Regions from separate parts of the Aminobacter sp. 01T433 genome, predicted to be linked through region 1. Evidence: riboswitches for the same ligand, from Rfam matches in the RefSeq annotation. Region 1 holds a riboswitch; the other holds the start of a gene.
What was found. Region 1 has a riboswitch for glycine ahead of gcvT (glycine cleavage system aminomethyltransferase GcvT). Riboswitches for the same ligand answer to the same signal wherever they lie in the genome.
Positions count from the first base shown of each region.

Region 2: it holds a riboswitch for glycine, as region 1 does, so the genes downstream of both, AC1DLV_RS05245 (D-amino acid dehydrogenase) here and gcvT (glycine cleavage system aminomethyltransferase GcvT) in region 1, are expected to answer to the same signal.

Region 1 covers NZ_JBFTPR010000008.1:165,100-170,538, forward strand. The annotation lists gene gcvP (aminomethyl-transferring glycine dehydrogenase) at 1-486, opposite strand, end outside; gene gcvH (glycine cleavage system protein GcvH) at 501-869, opposite strand; gene gcvT (glycine cleavage system aminomethyltransferase GcvT) at 875-1,975, opposite strand; glycine riboswitch at 2,124-2,210, opposite strand; gene AC1DLV_RS16455 (molybdopterin-binding protein) at 2,358-3,149, opposite strand; gene AC1DLV_RS16460 (cytochrome b/b6 domain-containing protein) at 3,166-4,041, opposite strand; gene AC1DLV_RS16465 (DUF1345 domain-containing protein) at 4,161-4,814, opposite strand; gene AC1DLV_RS16470 (YaiI/YqxD family protein) at 4,811-5,299, opposite strand.
Region 2 covers NZ_JBFTPR010000002.1:538,744-544,182, reverse strand. The annotation lists partial or broken gene AC1DLV_RS05250 (malate synthase G) at 1-657, opposite strand, end outside; gene AC1DLV_RS05245 (D-amino acid dehydrogenase) at 676-1,929, opposite strand; glycine riboswitch at 2,076-2,176, opposite strand; gene AC1DLV_RS05240 (amidohydrolase family protein) at 2,231-3,670, opposite strand; gene AC1DLV_RS05235 (M24 family metallopeptidase) at 3,799-4,971, opposite strand; gene AC1DLV_RS05230 (mandelate racemase/muconate lactonizing enzyme family protein) at 5,008-5,439, opposite strand, start outside.

The DNA of each region.
Region 1 (5,439 bases):
CTTGTCACGATGATGGCGCAGTGCGATGCCGACAGCTTCGGCGACCGCGGTTGCTTCGTCGAGCAGCGAGGCGGAGGCAACGGGCAGGCCGGTCAGTTCGGCGACCAGCGTCTGGAAATGGAACAGCAATTCCAGGCGGCCCTGGCTGATCTCGGCCTGGTAAGGCGTATAGGCAGTGTACCAGGCCGGGTTCTCGAACAGGTTGCGCTGGATGACCGGGGGCACATTGACGCCGTGATAGCCTGCACCAATGAAGCTCTTCAGCACCTTGTTGCGGCCCATCTTCTCGCCGAGCTCGGCTAGTGCTTCATGTTCGCTCGCAGGTGCCGGCAGCGCCAGCGGCCGGTCGAGCCGGATCGACTTCGGAACGGCTTGCGAAATCAGCGTTTCCACCGAAGGCACGCCGATTGCGGCGAGCATGGCGCGGGTATCCGCCGCGCCGGGCCCGATGTGACGAGCCGAAAAGGGGTAAGGTGCAGTGGTCATCTCAGGCGATCCTGTCAACCGATATGGGCTTTGTAGCCCGCTTCATCCATCAGGCCTTCGAGCTGGCCGGCATTGGCGATCTTCATCTTCCACAGCCAGCCGTCGCCGGTGGCTGCCGAATTGACGAGTGCCGGATCTGAAGAGAGCGTTGCATTGGCGTCGATGATCTCGCCGTCGAGCGGCGCATAGACGTCCGAAGCTGCCTTGACGGATTCAACGACAACCGCGACGTCGCCCTTGGCGACCTTGCGGCCGGTCTCCGGCAGTTCGACGAAAACGAGGTCGCCAAGCTGTTCCTGGGCGTAGTCGGTAATGCCGACCGTTGCGATGTCGCCCTCGACGCGCAGCCATTCGTGATCTTCGGTGTAATAGGTCTTGGTCATGGAAATCATCCTTTGCGATAGCGATGCTGCGTGAAGGGAAGAGAATGAACGTCGACGGGCACCTTGGTGCCGCGCACGTCTGCGAAGACGCGGGTTCCGGCCTTGGCGAGCGGCGTTGAGACGTAGCCCATGGCGACCGGGAAGCCAGCCGATGGGCCAAAGCCGCCTGACGTGACGCGGCCGATCGGATTGCCGTCGGCGTCAAAGAGTTCAGCACCTGAACGGACCGGCTGGCGGCCCTCGGGCTTCAAGCCAACGCGCTTTTCCTTGGCGCCTTCAGCGAGGATTTTGGCCAGAGCCGCAGCGCCGATGAACTTGCCGTCAGCGCGCAGGTCCTTGGGTATCGCCCACATCAGGCCGGCACTTGCCGGGTCGGTATCGGGTGTGATGTCGTTGCCGTGCAGGCACAGGCCAGCTTCAAGGCGCAGGCTGTCGCGGGCGGCAAGGCCGATCCACATGACGCGCTCGTCGCCGAGCAGTTTGCCCAGCAGTTCGCGGGCGTCGGCTTCCGGCAGGCCGATCTCGAAACCGTCCTCGCCGGTGTAGCCCGAACGGCTCATGAACCAGTTGGCGCGGGGCTCGAAGCCCTGCATGAAAAACAGGTCGTCGGTGTCGATGCCGGCTTGTCCGAGCACCGTAGCTGCTTCCGGGCCCTGAATGGCGATGAAGACGCGGTCAAGCGGCTCGACCTTGGCGTTGAAATCCTTGGCCAGAGCGCGCAGATGCGCTTCGTCGGTTGCGGCATTGCCAGCGTTGGCCACCACCATGAAACGCTCGTCGCCGAGCCTGGTGATGATCAGGTCGTCGATGACGCCCGCGCTCTCGGTGAGGAAGAAGGTGTATTTCGACTGCTTGAATTCAAGTGCCTTGGCATCAAGCGGGCAGGCCCGGTTGAGCAGGTCGGCAGCACCTGGGCCGCTGACCACGAACAGCTTCATGTGGGAGATATCGAACAGGCCGACATGTTCACGCGTGTGAAGGTGTTCCTTCATCACGCCGGCAGGGTAAGTCAGCGGCATGTTCCAGCCGGCGAAGGCGCCAAAGCGCGCACCAGCGGCGGAATGCAGGTCTGCAAGGGGTAGTTCGTTGGTGTTGTCGCCCGTCATGTCTTCTCCAGAGTCGCACGTGTCCAGCCGCTGCGGCGGCCATTCCGTGCCCCTCTGTCTGAAGCCTGAGAGACTCGCGCTCCGGAACTCTGTCGGCAGCGCTTACACCTTCGGCGCGGGATCAAAGTCCCGACTTTCCAGAGTGTCTTTCCCGTCTACGGTTCTTTTGCCTGAGAGATTTCGGGCGATTTCCCCTTCGGCGACAGCTTCCGCTGTTCTCTCCCGCAAACAGGTAGAGCCCGCAAAGGCCCTCGACGAGTCGTCAATATCCCAAGCACGACGCTTTGTCACCTAGACGCGCAGTGCTTATTCACCGGGAGGATAGTCCTATCCAATACTTCCGGGTAGTGGCGGCGAGGACCCCACGATCGGACGATCGCCGTCATATGCCGCCATACCAGTCGTAGCCGCGGTCTTCCCAATAGCCCCCCTTGCCGAGGCCCATGGGCCCAAAGCTGTCGACCAGTTCGATCTTGTGGAGGTATTTCGGCATCTTGTAGCCGAGCTGGCGCTCGACCCGCACGCGCAGCGGCGCCCCGTTTTCCACCGGCAGCGGCCCACCATTCATGCCATAGGCGAGGATCGTTTGCGGATGGCGCGCGTCGATCAGGTCGATCGAGCCGTAATATTTGATGTCGCCCGACAGGCTTTGCTCGATCGTATCGAGGCAATGGAAAACGACATAGCGCGCCTCAGGCTTGACCACCGCCTGGTCGAGCACCAGCGCCATCGGCACGCCGGTCCATTTGGCGATGCAGCTCCAGCCTTCGACACAGTCATGGCGGGTGATCTGGGTGCGCGAGGGCATGTCCATCAGTTGTTGCCGCGACAGTGACAGCGGCTTTTCGACTAAGCCAATGACCTCTAGCCGCCAATCGGAGAAATCGTTGGACTGGAGCCCCAAATAGACGCCGTCGTTAGGCGCGGTGATGCCGTTCGGCCGCTGCGGCTGGCGGATGTCTGCCTCGGTGAATTCCTGCGCCAGGGAGTTGCGGCCGGCGATCAGTCTTTGAGCTTGGTAGGTCAGATCGTTGGCACCCGTGAGGAAGTTGCGCACGCCGCTGTCGCGGTCCTGCAGGAAGTCGAAGGCATCGCAGCCAGACAGCGCAACGGTCGATGCCCCGAGCGTGGCTGCGGTGAGGAAGCGCCTGCGGGTAAGCTGGAACTTTGGCATGTCCAATTTGGGCATCTCATTCGCTCCCTTTGGGGCGGTCGTTTTCAGCCGGATCGGTACGATACCAGCCGGTGACGATCGAGCGCAGTTCGTTAATCGGACCGGCGGCGAGGATCATCAGCATGTGAACGATGAAGAAGCCGACGATCAGCAGCATGGTGATGAAATGGATGGTGCGTGCTGTCTGCCGTCCACCGAACAGGTCAGTGAGGAACGGGATCGCGGCGTTCATGCTCGGCGACATGGCGAGCCCGGTCAGGATCATCAGTGGCAGCAGCACGAACAACACGCCGCCATAGGCGAGCTTCTGCAGGGTGTTGTAGTCGCGGCTGTGATGGAATTTCAGCCTTGCGTGGTCGGAGATGTCCTTGGGCAGCCGGCGCAGGTCATCGACGCCAGGCGCGAGATCGCGGCGCAGATGACCGTTGAACAGGCTGGCAATGAACCAGACGAGCAACGTTGCGGACAAAAGCCAGGCGAAGAAGAAATGCACTACTCGACCCGTAGCCAGGTCCTGGCCGGACGGGATGGTAGCCCACGCTGGAAAGGCGCGGCCGCTCGGATTGTCGGCCGGACCGGAGAGACCAAGCACGCCCGTCGTGTTGAACCGATGTCCAAGAACTGTCGTGTAACCAACTGGTCCAGTTGCGGTATCTTCCGCGGAGATGGTCAGCACATCGTTGCTGAAAGCGAAGCCGGACTGCTTGCCGATATAGAGTGCGGGGTGCGCATTGAAGATCTGCAGGCCGCTCAACAGCAGGAAAAACAACGATAGCGCCCAGACCCAGTGGGTGACGCGTGTCCAGCGCGTTTGCCGGTAGACGAGTTCGCCATCGGCGATCGGCGCGGGCTGCTCATCCGCCTGCTGCGCTGTGCGTGCCTGGCTTTCCATCGCACCTGATCTCCCGTGGCCTCAGCCATCGCGGGACGTCATTTTACGCCCCTTCGGAAGTGATTACGCTTGGAGATTGGCTTTTGTTTCGCCGTTGCGATGATATTCGCGTGAGCCGGTCAACTGGCCAGTGAAACCACGAGATTGACCGCGGCAGCCACGATGATGGTGTTGAAGAAGAACGACAGGACCGAATGGGCCATTACAGCCTTTCGCATCACCGTGGTGGAGATGTTGGTGTCGGCGGTCTGGGCGGTCATGCCGATGACGAGGGAGAAATAGAGAAAATCCCAGCCGCAAGGGCGCTCGGTATCGGGAAATATCAATCCGCCGACCGGAATGCGGCTGCGTGTTGAGGTCGTTTGGTTCTTGTCGCCTTTCCAGAAGAGGTGGGCATAGTGCAACGCCGCCATGGCATGGATGGTGGACCAGCCCAATGGCAATGACAGCAGCGAAAAGGCAAGCCAGTAGGGATGCGGGCTCTGCTTCGCGTTCATCAGTACAAACAGCGATCCTACCGCCACTGCAACGATGCCGATGGTGACCAGGAAGATGATCCAGACAGGCTCGTCCGCCTGCTGGGCACGCCGGCTCAGGAAGTCGGCCGTCAGCTTCGGCATTTCGCGCAGCACCAGGAAAATATAGGCCACGAAGAAAGCATTGGCGGCAATTGCATAGCTCAAGGGATGTTGCAGAAACAAAGCCGCACCAAGTGCGATCAAGCCGACAGCGGCGCTGGCCGCGAAAATGAAATGTCGGCGAAACCGCATCATGCGGGCGCACCTTTGCCGGAAGGAACCGACCGGAGCGCCCGTCGTGCCGCCTGGTCAAGGGCGCCCAGAAAGCGCGAGCGATCCTGTGGCGCGAAAGATGCGTTGTAGCCCTTGCTCTCGCCGGTTTCGCGTAGATGCTGCTTGAGGTCGCGCATGGCCACTGCCATTCCGATGCTTTCGGGCGTGAACGGCCTGCCGGTGGGGCCCAGTACATGGGCGCCAAGCGCTACAGCTCTGGCAGCCAGCGGAATGTCGGCGGTGACGACGATGTCGTTGGCGCGCGCATTCTCGACAATCCAGTCGTCGGCTGCGTCCGCTCCCTTGGAGACGACGACGTTGCGGATCATCGGGTCGCGCGACGGCCTGAGGCCGCCATTGGAGACGAAGGTGACGATAAGGTCCAGCCGTTCAGCGACCTTCACCACCTCGTCTTTAACCGGGCAGGCGTCGGCATCGACATAGATGATGGGGGCATTTTCGGTCATTTCAGGCATGGTTCCGGGAGAGGATATCTTTGGCTATGGTCGGGCTTCGAACAGAGGCCGACCATGGCACATCTGATCAATCACGAACAATGGGCCGAAAAGGCCGATGCCTGGCATGGCAAGTTCCAGGGTGGCGCCGA
Region 2 (5,439 bases), on a different contig from region 1:
TGCATCGCGCAGGGCAACCGCGCCGGATGCCGCCGTCAGCACCAGCTTGCCGGCGTCGGCCGCAAGCCCGGTGACGTCAGCCCAGCTGCCCTCAGACAACGGTGCCGATTCATCCAGAAACGCCTTGGCCCAGGCGATGACCTTGGCGCCGCGCTTGGGGTTGTAGCCCTTGGTCTTCTCCGCACCGTCGGCATCGGAAATCGCATCGGTGCCGTAAAGCGCGTCATAGAGCGAACCCCAGCGCGCGTTGGCTGCATTCAACGCATAACGCGCATTCATCACCGGCACGACCAGTTGCGGCCCAGCGACGGTGGCGATCTCGGCGTCGACATTGTCGGTGGTGACGGCAAAGGCCGGGCCTTCCGGCACGAGATAGCCGATCTCGCTCAAAAACGCTTTGTAGGCGGCCATGTCATGCGGCGCGCCATGCTTGCGGTACCAGGCGTCGAGCTTGAGCTGGAAATCGTCGCGCTTTTCGAGCAGCGCCCGGTTCTTGGGCCCAAGATCATGGACGATCTCGGCAAAACCTTCCCAGAACTTTGCAGCATCGACCCCAGTCCCAGGCAAAGCCTCCGAAACAACAAAGTCGTGCAGTTCGCGAGAAACGCGAAGGCCATGAAGGGAAACAGCGCCAGCAATCCGGCTTAACATGTTCATCGTTCAAACTTCCCGGAATCAGGCCGCGATCGCAGCGTCGGTGCGGAACTCGCCGGCAATGGTTTCGGCGACCATCTGGGCGGTGACGGCGGACAGCGTCCAGCCGAGATGGCCATGGCCGGTGTTGTAGAAAACACCCGGCTGCCGGCCTTTACCGACCCTTGGCATCATGTTGGGCATCATCGGCCTGAGGCCGGCCCATGGCACGACGCGATTGGTATCGACTTCGGGGAACAGCATCCGCGTCCAGTCGACCAGCGGCTTGACGCGATCGTCGCGGATGTCGCGGTTCATACCATTGAACTCGGCAGTACCGGCGACACGAAAGCGCCCCTCGCCAAGACGGCTGGTGACGATCTTGGCGCGGTCGTCGAGCAGGCTGACCCAGGGCGCAGCAGTCTGGCTGCGCTCATCGTCGAGATGCACGGTGATCGAGTAGCCCTTGACCGGATAGACGTTGACGCGGTCGCCGAGCATCGCTGCGAAATGACGGCTGGCGGAGCCGGCGCAAACGACAATGCCGTCAGCCTCGACGACCCTGTCAACGGGCTGGCCATCAAGTACGCCCGCGGTGTATCCGATGCAGAAAACGCCATCGCGGGCGATGCGATTGACGGTAGCGTCGAAGACAAAACGCGCGCCGCGCCGCTCGCAGGCCTTGGCTAGACCATAGGTGAATTTGTGAATGTCGCCGGTCGAATCCGAAGGTGTGTAGAAGCCGCCGTGAAAATCGCCGTGCAAGGTCGGCTCGATCGACTTCACTTCCGCAGCTGTCACTGGCCGGCGGTCGAGACCGCCCTCGACCAGCATCGAGTTGACCTTGAGCGCGTGCTGGAAGCTCGATCTGTCCCAGTAGAAATGCAGGATGCCGCGCCGGACATGGTCGAAGTCAATGTTCTCGCGCTCGGCAATTGCAAACAGGTGTTTGCGTGCCGAAATCGCCAGTCGCGTCGTCTCCACCGTATTGTCACGGTAATTCGCGATGTTGGAGACGAACTCGGCGAGCCAGGCATATTTGTGCCAGCTCGGCTTCGGGTTCATCAGAAGCGGCGCGTCGCTGCGCAGCATCCACTTGATGCCCTTGAGCAAAGTCGACCAGTGGTTCCACACCTCGGCGTTGCTCGCCGAAAGCTGGCCGCCATTTGCAAACGACGTTTCCATACCTGCATAGCGCTGACGGTCGATGATGGTGACGGAATAGCCGCGTTCCAGGAGCGCATAGGCGGTGGTGACGCCGGTGATACCGGCGCCAATGACGGCAATTTGGGGCATTTCACTCTCCGCGATTGAAGTTGGGAGCGGGCCGAAACCCGCGGTTTTTCCCCAATCTGTCGCTGTACCTGAGAGCTTAACCGCGACAGCCTTGCCGGCGCGGCTTTCCCCTTCGGTGGGCACTCGCAGTGCCTCTCTCCAGATCGTTCAGCTGCATGGTCACTTTTGCCTGAGAGTTTCCTGGGGGGTTGCTCCGTCGGCGCCGGCCGGACCCTCGGGTTCGGCCGATCTCTCCCATGCAGCCTGCGAACGCATGTCTTCTACAGGTCGTCCGGCACTTCCGCAACGGAAGCCGGGGGTGTCAGTTACCTTCGTCGTAAAGCGTCGTGGTCGTCTCGACGCCATGTTCGTGCAGGCCAGCGCGCACCACTGCAGCAGCCGCCAGTTCGCGGGCCTTGCGGCGGATGCCTGGCTCGTCGACGCCCTGCACCTTGCCGTCGGCATAAAGCACCTTGCCATCGACCCAGGTCTGGGTGATCGAGGCGGTAGAAGCCGAAAATACCAGCGCCTGCAGCGGATCGTAGAACGGCGTCCATTCGACATGGTCGAGGTCGAACAGGATGAAGTCGGCCTTCTTGCCGATCTCCAGCGAGCCGATCTCGTCGTCCCACATCAAGGCGCGTGCGCCTTCGATGGTCGCGGCACGAAGCGCCTGCTTTGCAGTGAAGATGTCGGGCTGCATGCGGGCGTCCTTGAACATGCCGGCGACGACGAGCATCTGCCGCATCAGGTTCATGTTGCCGGCAGCCGACACACCGTCGGTGCCTAGCCCAACCTTGACGCCTGCCTTGACCATCTCGGGGTATTTGCCAATTGCGGTCGCACCCTTACCTAGCTTGAACGACGAGCATGGGCAAAAGGCCACGCTTGCGCCCCGCTCGGCCAGCAGCTTGACCTCCTCATCCGACACGGCAGCTCCATGGGCGATGACAAGGTTCTTGCCGATGCCGCCGGCGCGGTCGATGCGGGTGATCGGCCAGCAGCCATACTTGCTTTCGCAGACCTTGGCTTCCTCGATCGAGGTGGCGAGATGGTAGGTGGTGCCGACGCCTAGTTTTTCGGCGAGCTTTACCGCTCCGACATGCAGTTCGAGGCTGCAGGGTTCCTTACCCTCGATGTTGACCCAGCAGCGGGCGCGGCCGTCGAGCGTGTTGTTGTAGCGGAGGACGTTTTCCTCCAGCACCTTCAGCGCCGACTTGGCGTCGGGGAAGAAGTGATGTTCGGCCATCTCCTCGGTCCAGCCGCGCGGCAGCTCGGCCGGACGATTGTCGGCGGCGTGGCGGCCGGTGATGCCGCGTATGCCGGTCTTTTCCATGGCGCGGATGACGACGCCGGGATCATATTGCGAGCCCATATCGAGGAAGCATGTGGTGCCGCACCGCAGCATCTCGGTGATACCGAGCAGCGCGCCCCAATGTTCATCCTCTTCAGTGATGTGAGCGTAGAACGGCTTTGCCCAATGAAACACCCAGGCGCGGGTGTTGAGATTGTCAGGGAAGACCGCGCGCGATAGCGTCTCGGACAGATGCACGTGGCTGTCGACAAAACCTGGGCAGAGGCCCAGCATCGCGCCGTCGATGACCTTGTCGAAGCTTTTGCCCTTGTGGCGCGCCGCCACTTCATCCGCCGGGCCAATGTCGGCGATGCGGTCGTTTTCCACGACCATGCTTGCGTTGCGCAGCACCGTGTCGTCCTTGTCGACCGTAAAGGCAAAATTCAAATTCTCGATCAGCGTGCGCATGTGTCTCCACCCCATACTTCAGTCACGGACCCTCAATCTCGCCCCGCCGGTCCGTGACGGCGGGCGATATCTCGCTTGGCAGCCGGGCCACAAAGCACTCCGGCTGCCAATTCACAAGCCAGGTTCGCTCAGGCGACGGCCTTGACCTTGCCACCATGCTTGGCGGTGCCGCACAGGATCAGCTTGTCGGTGTCGGCATAGTCGGAAAGCAATTCCGAACCGTTCGACGTCACCAGCAGCATGTCCTTGTTCTGCATGCCGTAGCCGTAGCCGGTGTCGTAGCAGAGCGGTTCGAAGCCGAGCACCATGTTCTCCTCCAGCGGCGCGTCGCTGCCCGGCTTGCCCAGCACAGGCGTCAGGCCGAGATATGGATCTTCGTGCAGGTGCAGACCGATGCCGTGGCCGACGAACGAAATCGGCGGCAAATTGAGCTTGGCGAGCTTGGCGATAAAGTCGTCGTAGATCGCGCGGCAGCTGGCGCCCGGCTTCACCTTCTCCATGATCTCGTATTTGCACTCGACCAGATGCGCCCAGATCTTATCGGCCATCGGCGGCGCCTCGCCGACGATTGCCGTGCGGCACACACCTGCCTGGTAGCCATTGATCACCGAGAATATTTCGACGCGGCAGACGTCACCGCGCTTCAACACACGCTCGGACGGCCCGACATTGGGCAGCACGCTGCGCTCGCCGGTGGCGACGATCAAAAGCTTGAAGTGGTCAGCACCCAGCGAATAGACGTTGCGTGTCAGGTGCCCAGCGATATCCATTTCGGAGTTGCCGGCATCGACAACGGCCAGCGTGTCGGTGATCGCCTGGTCGGCGATGCGCGACAACCTGCGCAGAAGGGCCACTTCCTCAGCCGTCTTGATCTGGCGCAGCCGCGCCAGGATCGGTTCGGCATGCTCGAAGCGCGCGCCCGGCATCGCTGCGATCAGGCGGGCGAAATCGCCAGCCGGCAGATAATCCATCTCAAGGCCGATGCGCGCCTTCGCCAGGCCGAGGTCGGACAACTGGTCGGCCAGCACCAGCATCGGATCGTCGGAGAACTCCGCCCAGATGCGCGTCGGCACGCTGGGCTGGTTCCGCTTGATGGTCGACGCCTCCATGTCCACCCCGAAGATCGCAGTGCGGCCGTCCCGAGTGACGATCGTCATCGCATGGCGGTGACGGATCAGCGCCTGCGACGGAACCACGAAGCCTGTGGTGTAGGCGAAGTTCTCAGGCGACGAGCAGATCATGGCATCAAGCCCATGCTCAGCCATTGCCTTGACCTGCTTTGCGACGATTTCTGCCCGCATTTCTTTAAGTTCTCCCCTGAAATCCTGGTGTCACGCTCAATCGCGGACGCGGTATTTTTCGATCTTCCTCATGTCGACATCAATGCCCATTCCGGGCCCAGTCGGAACCGCAATCGCGCCATCGGAGAAGCGCATTGGCTCAACCAGCAGGTCGTCCGTGTAGTAGATGCCGCCGACCTGGCCGTGCTGCGCCTCCGCCGGCGTCGAGATCGGAATGACGCAGGACAGCGTCACCGCCGGCGAAGCAGCAGCGACCTGGACATTGGCAAGATTGCCGATGCCGGTCTCAATCGAGCCGTTGACGTTGCAGATGATGCCGGCGGCGCGGCACACGGCGCCGACCTCCATCGCTTTGTAGAGGCCACCAGCCTTGGTGGTGTAGATCGACACGATCTGCACCTTGCCGGCGGCGGTGATCTGGATGGCGTCATGGGCGTTCCAGGCCGATTCATCGGCCATGACGGGCGC